Regions from separate parts of the Fictibacillus sp. NRS-1165 genome, predicted to be linked through region 3. Evidence: riboswitches for the same ligand, from Rfam matches in the RefSeq annotation. Region 3 holds a riboswitch; each other region holds the start of a gene.
What was found. A riboswitch is a leader RNA that binds a small molecule or an ion and turns the genes downstream of it on or off. The one in region 3 is predicted to bind S-adenosylmethionine.
Positions count from the first base shown of each region.

Region 1: another riboswitch for S-adenosylmethionine. It lies ahead of ABHN01_RS05535 (methionine ABC transporter ATP-binding protein); the one in region 3 lies ahead of ABHN01_RS06915 (homoserine dehydrogenase).
Region 2: another riboswitch for S-adenosylmethionine. It lies ahead of ABHN01_RS22070 (bile acid:sodium symporter family protein); the one in region 3 lies ahead of ABHN01_RS06915 (homoserine dehydrogenase).

Region 1 covers NZ_JBDPNU010000015.1:32,573-35,847, reverse strand. The annotation lists gene ABHN01_RS05545 (Na+/H+ antiporter) at 1-523, opposite strand, end outside; gene ABHN01_RS05540 (hypothetical protein) at 631-891, shown strand; SAM riboswitch class I at 978-1,082, shown strand; gene ABHN01_RS05535 (methionine ABC transporter ATP-binding protein) at 1,159-2,172, shown strand; gene ABHN01_RS05530 (methionine ABC transporter permease) at 2,162-2,827, shown strand; gene ABHN01_RS05525 (MetQ/NlpA family ABC transporter substrate-binding protein) at 2,849-3,275, shown strand, end outside.
Region 2 covers NZ_JBDPNU010000060.1:40,699-43,973, forward strand. The annotation lists partial or broken gene splB (spore photoproduct lyase) at 1-481, shown strand, start outside; gene ABHN01_RS22060 (WYL domain-containing protein) at 520-804, opposite strand; gene ABHN01_RS22065 (DinB family protein) at 956-1,441, shown strand; SAM riboswitch class I at 1,725-1,825, shown strand; gene ABHN01_RS22070 (bile acid:sodium symporter family protein) at 2,003-2,965, shown strand; gene ABHN01_RS22075 (ABC transporter ATP-binding protein) at 3,181-3,275, shown strand, end outside.
Region 3 covers NZ_JBDPNU010000018.1:25,520-28,794, forward strand. The annotation lists gene ABHN01_RS06910 (undecaprenyldiphospho-muramoylpentapeptide beta-N-acetylglucosaminyltransferase) at 1-695, opposite strand, end outside; SAM riboswitch class I at 821-929, shown strand; SAM riboswitch class I at 1,029-1,136, shown strand; gene ABHN01_RS06915 (homoserine dehydrogenase) at 1,250-2,512, shown strand; gene ABHN01_RS06920 (hypothetical protein) at 2,643-2,936, opposite strand; gene ABHN01_RS06925 (endonuclease MutS2) at 3,031-3,275, shown strand, end outside.

The DNA.
Region 1 (3,275 bases), on a different contig from region 3:
AAAAAGCGCCGGTCACCGTTGCGGCAACGGCAAATTTAAAGGCGACCAACCCGGAGGCATCGTTCATTAATCCTTCGCCTTCAAGAACATGCATGATCGGCTTCGGAATCTTTACCCGCGCCGAGATCGAGCTTACAGCCACCACATCGGTAGGGGATAGAATCGCTGCAAGGGCAAAGGCTGCAGGCCATGGGATCGTTGGTATGAGCCAATGGATCAAGCTTCCGATCACCAAGACTGTGAGAAACACGAGACCGAGGGCGAGCAACAGGATGGGTTTACGGAGCTTCCATAAATCCTGCCTCGAAACATGCCTTCCGTCGTGGAAGAGCAATGGCGCGATAAAGAGAATAAAAAATAATTCCGGCTCCAGAGGAATTTGTAACCCCAAGGGAAGGGAAGCGAGCGTTACGCCCAATGCAATCTGGACGAGCGGCACCGGTATGTATGGCAAAAGGTGATTGATTAAGCTGGATAGCCCGATCAGGGACAGCAGCAATAAAATAACGAGAAAAAACTCCATGATCTGCCTCCTTTCATATTCAGTTTGTACCACAAATGTGTTTTTCATTGTACATCTTTGCCTGTTATTTTTTGCGGGAATCATGGCTTTTTATCTGAACATTTTGGATGGTAAAATACGGTTGGATGCTGGAGAGGAAGTCAATTGGAAGAATTGAAATATGCAAGAACAAACGCCGCCTTTTATTATTTGCCATCATACCTCTTTCCATTGTTGGTTATCTATTCGCTGTCTACAAGGAATCACTGTTCTACTTGTACGAATGGATGTTAATGCTTCTTTTCGCAGCTTCCATTATTTTAGCGGTTATCAGTATGATTAAAATAAAAAGCTTTTTAAAATGGATTTCTGCATCCATCCTGGCCTAATTCCAACCTTTCCACTATGAATGCCATTGACAATGGAGGATAATCGCTTTATTATTAAAAATGTTCTAATAATAATTACATATCCGTTCTTATCAAGAGAGACTGAGGGATTAGGCCCTATGACGTCCGGCAACCTCCATTTTGGAAAGGTGCCACTTCCTGCAGAATGAAGTCATTCTGAAAGATAAGGTGATTGAATGTATAATCCAATGCCTCTTTCATGATGAAAGAGGCATTTTTGGTTGGAAAGAAAGAGGGGGTTGTAACTTGATAGAAGTGAGAAATCTGGTGAAGGTGTATCGATCAAAGAAAAAAGAGATCGTAGGGGTCAACAATGTTTCCTTATCCGTCAAGGCGGGGGAGATCTATGGCATCATCGGATACAGCGGCGCCGGCAAAAGCTCCCTGTTACGGTGTTTGAACCTTTTGGAGAAGCCGACATCCGGCGAGGTAGAAATTGATGGGGTCAATCTGCCTTCACTAAAAGGAGAAGACTTAAGAAAAGCGCGGTTAAAGATTGGGATGATCTTTCAGCACTTTCATCTCGTCAGTTCAAAAACCGTCTATGAAAATATTGCGTTTGCCTTAAAAGCAGCAGGCAAATCGAAGGATGAGGCGGAGAAGAGAGTATTGGAGCTATTGGATCTCGTCGGTCTTGCGGATAAGAAGGACCAATATCCGGCTCAATTGAGCGGCGGGCAGAAACAAAGGGTCGGAATTGCCAGGGCGCTCGCCAATAACCCGAAGGTCCTATTATGTGATGAGGCAACGTCAGCACTCGATCCGAGTACAACGAAATCCATCCTCAACCTGCTAAAGGACATTAACCGAAAGCTGGGATTGACCATCGTTTTGATCACGCATGAAATGGAAGTGGTGAAGGAGATCTGCCACAAGGTTGCCGTCATGCAAAACGGTGAAGTGATTGAGGAAGGCGGAGTCTATGACATCTTCTCCAATCCTCAGGAACCATTGACCAAAGATTTCATCAACAGTATCCTGCAGTATGAACTGCCTCAGCAGCTCATCCAAAACCGTAAAGGGAAGATCATCAGGATTCAGTTCAAGGGCGAGATTGCAGAAGAATCGGTAGTGTCTGAGCTCTTCCAGAAATACAAGGTCAAAGGGAACATCCTGCATGGAAAGATTGAGTACATACAGGAGATCCCGCTCGGTATTTTCATTATGGAGCTTACCGGTGAAGGTTCTGAAGTAGAGAGAGCGATCGAATATATTACGGAGAAAACAAGGAGTCTGGAGGTGGTGCATGATGTCGCTTGATTCACTGGTGCAGCTTCTTCCGGATTTAAACAAGGCGTTCTTCCAAACGCTTTATATGGTAGGCATCTCTTTAGCCGTGGCCATCATCATCGGGCTCCCGCTTGGTGTATTGCTTTTTGTCACGGAAAAAGGATTATTCCTTGAAAACTCGGCTGTGAAAAGTATTACAGGATGGATCGTCAACCTGATACGTTCCATTCCGTACATTATTCTTTTGGTGGCGCTGTTGCCGTTAACGGATTTGCTGACAGGGACAACGATTGGGCCGACTGCGGCTTCTGTATCCCTCTCTGTTGCCGCGATTCCCTTTTTTGCAAGGATGGTTGAAACCTCGCTCCGGGAAATCGATAAGGGAGTGATCGAATCGTCGGTTGCAGTCGGGGCAACCTCATGGATGATCATTAAGGATGTGCTTCTGCCAGAAGCCAAACCTGGCCTCATTCAAGGATTGACGATCACGACAATCTCTTTGGTCGGTTATTCGGCCATGGCAGGGATTGTCGGAGGGGGAGGAATCGGGGACCTGGCCATCCGGTTTGGTTACTATCGCTACGATAATACTGTGATGATCACTACCGTAGTCGTTCTGATTCTACTCGTACAAATCATTCAATTGGCCGGAGATAGGATCTCCAAACTCGTAGACAAGAGATAAAACAATAGGGGAGAGAAACCAATGAAAAAGTTTACTTCAGCACTCATTCTACTATTCGCTATTGCTGTTCTTTCAGCGTGCGGATCAACCTCCAGCGGATCATCAGGCGCGGGAGACAAGAAGGACATCAGCATTGGAGCAACAGCCGGACCTTACAGTGATATGGTATCGAAAGCGATCAAACCTGAACTGGAGAAGAAGGGTTATAACGTTAAGGTGGTCGAGTTCAGTGATTACATTCAGCCGAACCTGTCATTAGCCAAAGGATCCATTGATGCGAACCTGTTCCAGCACAAGATCTATATGGAGAATTTCGCAAAAGAAAAGAATTTAAAGCTTTCTGAGCTGATTATTGTACCAACTGCGCCAATGGGCGTCTATTCCGATAAATTCAAAAAGATGGAAGACATCAAAAACGGCAGCACGGTGGCCATTGCCAACGATCCTG
Region 2 (3,275 bases), on a different contig from region 3:
TCGATGCAGAGCATAACGGCCGCACACGGTTCCGTTTTAGTGTGAATGCGGATTATGTGATCAAATATTTTGAACCGGGAACATCACCCCTCGACATGCGGATCGAGGCTGCGAAAAAGGTCGCCGAGGCCGGATATCCGCTAGGTTTTATTGTCGCCCCATCTATATTCATGAAGGCTGGCAGGAAGGCTATCGCGAGCTGTTTGAAAAGCTTGATGCGGCACTTCCGCAAAGCGCCAGGGATGATATTACATTCGAGATGATTCAGCACCGCTTCACAAAGCCTGCCAAACGCGTAATCGAGAAAAACTACCCAAAAACAAAGCTTGAGATGAACGAAGAAGAGCGGAGGTATAAATGGGGGCGTTACGGAATCGGAAAATATATCTACAGCAAGGAAGAGGAACATGCACTGCGGGAGAGCTTGGAGTCTGATATCGACCGATTCTTTCCTAACGCTAAAATTGAATATTTTACGTAAAGCCAAAAACCGGGCTCCCTTTGTGACCCTGGTTTTTTTCATCTGTAAACGTCCGATAATTCTGTCAGCCGTTTCCTTTTGAGATCCAACAGCTCATGAGGCCGTTTAACCGTCGCTTTTCTGCCCATTCCTATAAAAAACTCCGTAAAGTAGTCTAGGTCGGTGTTAGGAATGGAGCACTCCAGCCATCCAGTGCCATCGTTTCGTGTCTTTAGCTCGGGCGCCGTCCAAATCTCAGATTCACAATGCTGGACACCTTCTTTGCTCAGTTCACCATAGAGCCTGACCAGTTTTTCCCCAGGCTGGTTTCGGTTGACAGTCATCTTAGTTCCAGGATACGTTTCGATTTTGACATCTTATTTTTCCCGAATTTTTATTTATTTTATTTATCTGTCACTCTTATTAGCTACAATAAAACGACAGCAAGTACATAAGCGCAGCTAGAAATCAAATAACTGAATGGGAGTGGGCAAAATGCAGGGAATAAAAGAAATGAAAGAGTTGCTTCTGGAAGAGTTGGAGCTGATAGTAAGAACTTCTACAAATTTAATCGGTAAAATATCAACCAACCACTTGGATTACAGGCCAAGAGAAAACATGAGGTCATTGCATGAACTGGTGCTGCACCTCGTTTCCGTCCCTTCTGCTGACCTTCTCATCCTGCAGGAGAAAGGCGAGGAAGAGGTTGGGAAACTCGAAGCTGAGGTTGCCAACGATCAAGAGCCGGATCAATGGATCGAGAGGATGAAAAGTGGGCTGCAAGATGTAAGAAGCTATATGGAACAGCTGCCGGATGAACAATTTCTGCAAAAAAAAACAAAGCCGTTTTATTTAGATCATGGAACGGTGCAGGCCAAATGGCTGATCGAGATCGTTACGCACGCTCAGCATCACAGGGCGCAGCTGTTTAACTATTTAAAGGAGCAGGGATATGAAGTCAATATGTTCGATCTGTATTGATTGAGCTGTGCCGTTATCTATCGACTGGCGGCCCGCGATACCAAGCGAATGGACCTTGAAGCGATCAGCTGCCCCGCTGAGCAACAGGTGGCATACAATCTTTATATAGTCATAACAAGAGGCAACCACACCCCTGTTGGTAAGGGAGGGTTGCCTTTGTTATGTCTGGCTTTATTACCAAATCCTCATAAAAACGTATGAATATGTGTATTGACAACAGGTTTTAAGTTCTTTAGTATGATTGCTATATTTAAAATGTTAAGAAAATTCCATATGTTTGATTTATCTATCAAGAGAGGTGGAGGGACTGGCCGTTTGAAGCCTTGGCAACACATTTTATTTTGCCTAATCCAGCAAGCTGAGGCTTGAAAGCAAAGATAGGAAAGAATCACATGATCTTTTATGAAAAAAATCATTTACTCTTTCCTTTGAGGAAGAGTTTTTTTATGGAATAGACGACACATTTAAAACGTGGGAAAAGGGTGTATTTTGAATGACAGTATTGATGACAGCTCCATCCAACGAACAGGGAAGAACAGAACATAATAGTGAGGGGGCTTTATGATGATTATCGAAAAGATCAGTTCTTTTGCAGGGAAAACATTTACGTTTTGGGTTATTCTTTTTTCAATTATTGCCTATATGTTCCCCGCCAATTTCAATTGGATTGGAGGCTATGTAGTTCCCTTGTTAGGAATTGTAATGTTTGGGATGGGACTTACATTGTCCGCGGGAGATTTTAAAGAAGTTTTCCGCCGGCCAAAGGATGTAGCGATAGGTGTGGTCTGTCACTATATCATCATGCCGGGATTGGCGTTCTTATTGGCTTGGGGGCTGGACCTGCCGCCGGAAGTGGCTGTTGGCGTCATCCTGGTAGGATGCTGTCCAAGTGGAACGGCATCGAATGTTATGGTTTTTCTGGCAAGAGGGGATGTGGCCCTTGCTGTGTCCATTGCATCGGTTTCAACCATTCTTGCACCCATTGTGACTCCGCTGCTTATATTGCTGCTAGCAAGTAAGTGGGTGGACATCAATATGTGGTCATTACTTGTTTCTATTCTTCAAGTGGTCATCATTCCGTTAGCCCTCGGGTTTCTCATTAAGAAATTCTTTGGCAGACAGGCGGAAGCGAGTGTAAAGGTATTGCCCCTTGTATCTACCGTCGCTATTGTTTTGATTGTTGCTGGTGTAGTAGCAGGCAGTCAGGCTAAGCTAGCCACCACAGGGCCGCTTATTTTTGCTGTCGTTATCCTGCATAATGTATTGGGCTTTTTGCTTGGTTTTTTCCTCTCCCGTCTTTTTGGAATGAATTTAGCAAAACAAAAGGCTGTGGCAATGGAAGTAGGGATGCAGAACTCCGGATTGGGTGTAGCCATTGCAACAGCTAATTTCTCGCCATTAGCTGCTGTACCGAGTGCGATTTTTAGTGTATGGCACAATATTTCTGGTTCTATTCTCGCATTTATTTTCAGCCGTCTGGGAGACAAAAAAGAGAAAATATCAAACTTTACAATTAACAAATGATCTTCTATGCAAGGTGGGGAAGGCATGGAGGCTGTTTATTTGCCCCTAGCCCCTTACCATAGATGTACTGCTTAGTAGGTATAAATATCGTAAACCCCTCCCTTAGCCAGAAGGAGGGGTTTGCAGCGTGAGAATCTATACTTCAAGAGAAGGCGGACTTTTGTAAAGGTTGTTTTTGTATCTTATAATTGATTATTATTCTCAATCAGGATAGGATGATAGTAGAAGCAGAATTTTCTCCTTCTCAATTTTTTGAGATTCCTATTTTCAGCAAGAAGGAGGGGGCATCCATCGATACGATTAAACGATT
Region 3 (3,275 bases):
ATTGAACCATCCATCTGCCCTTTCCCGCATAGATGAACAATTTGATATCGGGGGAGCAGGGCATCCAGGCTTAATCGTACAGACTCGTTTATTTTTTTTGATCCGAGGCTCCCGCCCATAATCAGGATAATCGGCTTGCGGGAAGTAAAACCGCAAAAAGCCCTCCCATTTGCTGCGTTCCCTTTATGCAGATCTGTACGGATCACTGCACCCGCATATACTGCTTTACCGTTTGGGAGCTGGTCAGCGGTTTCGGGAAAGGTTGTACATACCTTCTTTGCGAAGGGAAGTGATAGCCGGTTGGCAAGCCCTGGGCTAAGGTCGGATTCATGTGTCACAATAGGTACCTTGTTCATCCGGCTCCCGAGTATTACAGGTACAGAAACGAAACCGCCTTTTGAAAAGACTACATCTGGTTTTATTGTCTTAATGAGCCGAAACGCTTCAAAAGCCCCTTTCACGACACGGAACGGTTCTTTAAAATTGTTCCAATCGAAATAGCGTCTAAGCTTTCCGGTTGAGATACTGTAATAGCGCACCCCATCAATGGATTCTGTCAGCTGCTGTTCAATTCCGCCTTTAGATCCGATGTAGCTGACGTCCCAGCCTTCTGCCAGGAACAAGGGAATCAGCGCCAGGTTGACAGAGACATGCCCCGCTGAACCTCCACCGGTAAACACAATTTTCCTGCCCAAACGTTCCACCCCTTTTAGTTATGTATTTCTATCATACCAAAAGCATTTGCCGCTGAATCTTGAAATATCTGAATAATGGTTGACGCTATCCATACTGCCATGATAGAGTTAGAATAATTTAATGAAGCTTATCAAGAGCGGCGGAGGGAAAGGCCCGATGAAGCCCGGCAACCTTCAGGCATACGTCTGAAAAGGTGCCAAATCCTTCAAAGGTAAAACTTTGAGAGATAAGAGACGGAACGGGAACCTAAAGCTCTCTTATCTTTATGATAAGGGGGTTTTTTGTACTAAAAAAATAAAGTGCTACATAACATGTTTCATTCTAATGAAATACTCTTATCCAGAGCGGCGGAGGGAAAGGCCCGATGAAGCCCGGCAACCTTCAGACACAGGTCTGAAAAGGTGCTACTACCTGCAGGAAAAGACCCTGGATGATAAGAGGAGGGCCGCTGCTGCAAACCTCTTCTTATGATGAGGTTTTTTCTTTTGCCTTCTGGCAGGTACTAATTATTCAGTCTTTTACTAAAAATTATAGATTACAGGGAGTGTTGACAATGAATGAAATTAAAATTGCATTGCTTGGATTGGGAACGGTTGGCACGGGTGTGTATTCATCCATTGTAGAAAGAAAAGGAGCTTTAGAAGAGTTGCTGGGAAAACATCTGAGGCTGTCCAGTATATTAATTAAGGATCCTTCCAAATCAAGGCCTACCGTAGGAGGGGTGCCGGTGACATCAGATTTTGAGAAGGCGATCGGGGAAGAAGCGCCAGATGTGGTCATCGAGGCCATCGGGGGGATTGAGCCCGCCCGAACCTATATCATTCAATCACTTGAAGCAGGCTGCCACGTGATTTCTGCCAACAAGGATCTAATCGCCCGTCATGGAGAGGAATTATCTGAACGTGCAGCGGAAAAAGGTGTGCGGTTTATCTATGAAGCAAGTGTAGGCGGCGGGATACCGATATTGAGAACATTGAGGGAGCTTTTAAGAATCAATCGGATTCAGCATGTGGAGGCCATTTTAAACGGGACGTCCAATTTCATTCTTTCACACATGAGAACGACCGGTTCTTCCTTTGAGGAAGCACTGAAACTGGCACAGCAAAAAGGATATGCAGAGCCGGATCCAACGAATGACGTTGAGGGCTTGGACGCCTTTTATAAGGCGATGGTGCTGAGTAAATGGATTTATGGCGTTCAGCCTTCCTGGGAAGAAGTGCAGGTTGAAGGGATTGGAAATGTGCTCCTTGAGGAGATTCAGCTGGCGGAGCAGATCGGACTTCGGGTGAAGCATCTCGTCCTTTTGAACGAAAGTCTGAATCTTGAAGTGAAGCCTGTATTTGTAGACAGTGATCATTCCTTATACGGAGTGGAAGGTGTCGATAATGCCGTCCGTATTCAGACCGATCTTCTCGGCTGTTTGACCTTGCAGGGGCCGGGAGCTGGGGCAGAAGCTACGGCAAGTGCCATCGTGGAAGATTTCTTATCCATTTATGAAACAGGAGAAGCGTACAGAGATAAACCGGCAGTATCGGCAGTAACACAAAAAAAACAGGAACAAGGAGATCGTACCTACCTTCTAATCGGTGACAAAGTAGATTTTACAAAAGATAGGGTGGCATCGCTTGAAAAGCATGGTACCATTTTAGACCGGACTTCTCTCAGGTTTTCTCATGCTTCTCTTGCTGCTTTGCTTTATGATGGCCCTCTGCCTTCAACACAGGATGATTTTATTCCGGTGAACAGCATCTATCCGGTCCGGCTTTCAAAAAGCAGCAGTGGAACAGAGAGAGAAAAAGTTCTTGTAGCCGAATAAAGATAGATCCGTGGAGAGCCCTTTTACTCTCTGCGGATTTTTTTATGTCATCAGGTTGACAATGAAAAGTATTTTACATATGATGGGAGTAATAAAAGGAAGGGAGTTGTGTGGATGAGCGTTCACGTTCTTAACTAATCGAATTGGATAGCTGGAGCAAAAAGACCGTGTTTGAATCGGTTTGTACCTTTATGTCTTTTTGCGGCCACCAATAGTTAAGAACAGCGGTCAGCATACAACATTTCTCATTTTCGTGTGCGTATTTAGTGCACCGAACGATGCCGCGCTCTTTGGGCGTATTTTTTATGCTTTTTACAGCTGCCAAAGCATAGGGCGAGGCTGTACAGAGAGGCGCATCCTTCTCCACGAAAATGATTAACAGGCAGAAATGACGGCGGTCCATTTCTGCCTTTTTCATTGGCATGTTCTGGCCCTGTTCCCGGAAGGAGGGACGGCAGGAACCATTCATAAAACATGGTGTAACGGTAATGTGTTAAAAAAAGAGGAGGCAACGACCATTGAACACCTTTACGAATAAAATGCTGGAATTCAATAAAATCAGAGAAATTCTGTCTGAGTATGCATTAAATGAACGTACCAAAAGAAAAATTCAGGAGCTTCTGCCTTCCGGAGAGCTGCCGGTTATTAAAGCTTGGCTGAGGGAAACAACAGAATCCGCGGCGGTTCTAAGAAAGTCAACCAGCGTTCCTATCGCGAACTTGAATGGAATCGAACATGTGATGTCGCTTCCGGATAAGGGTCT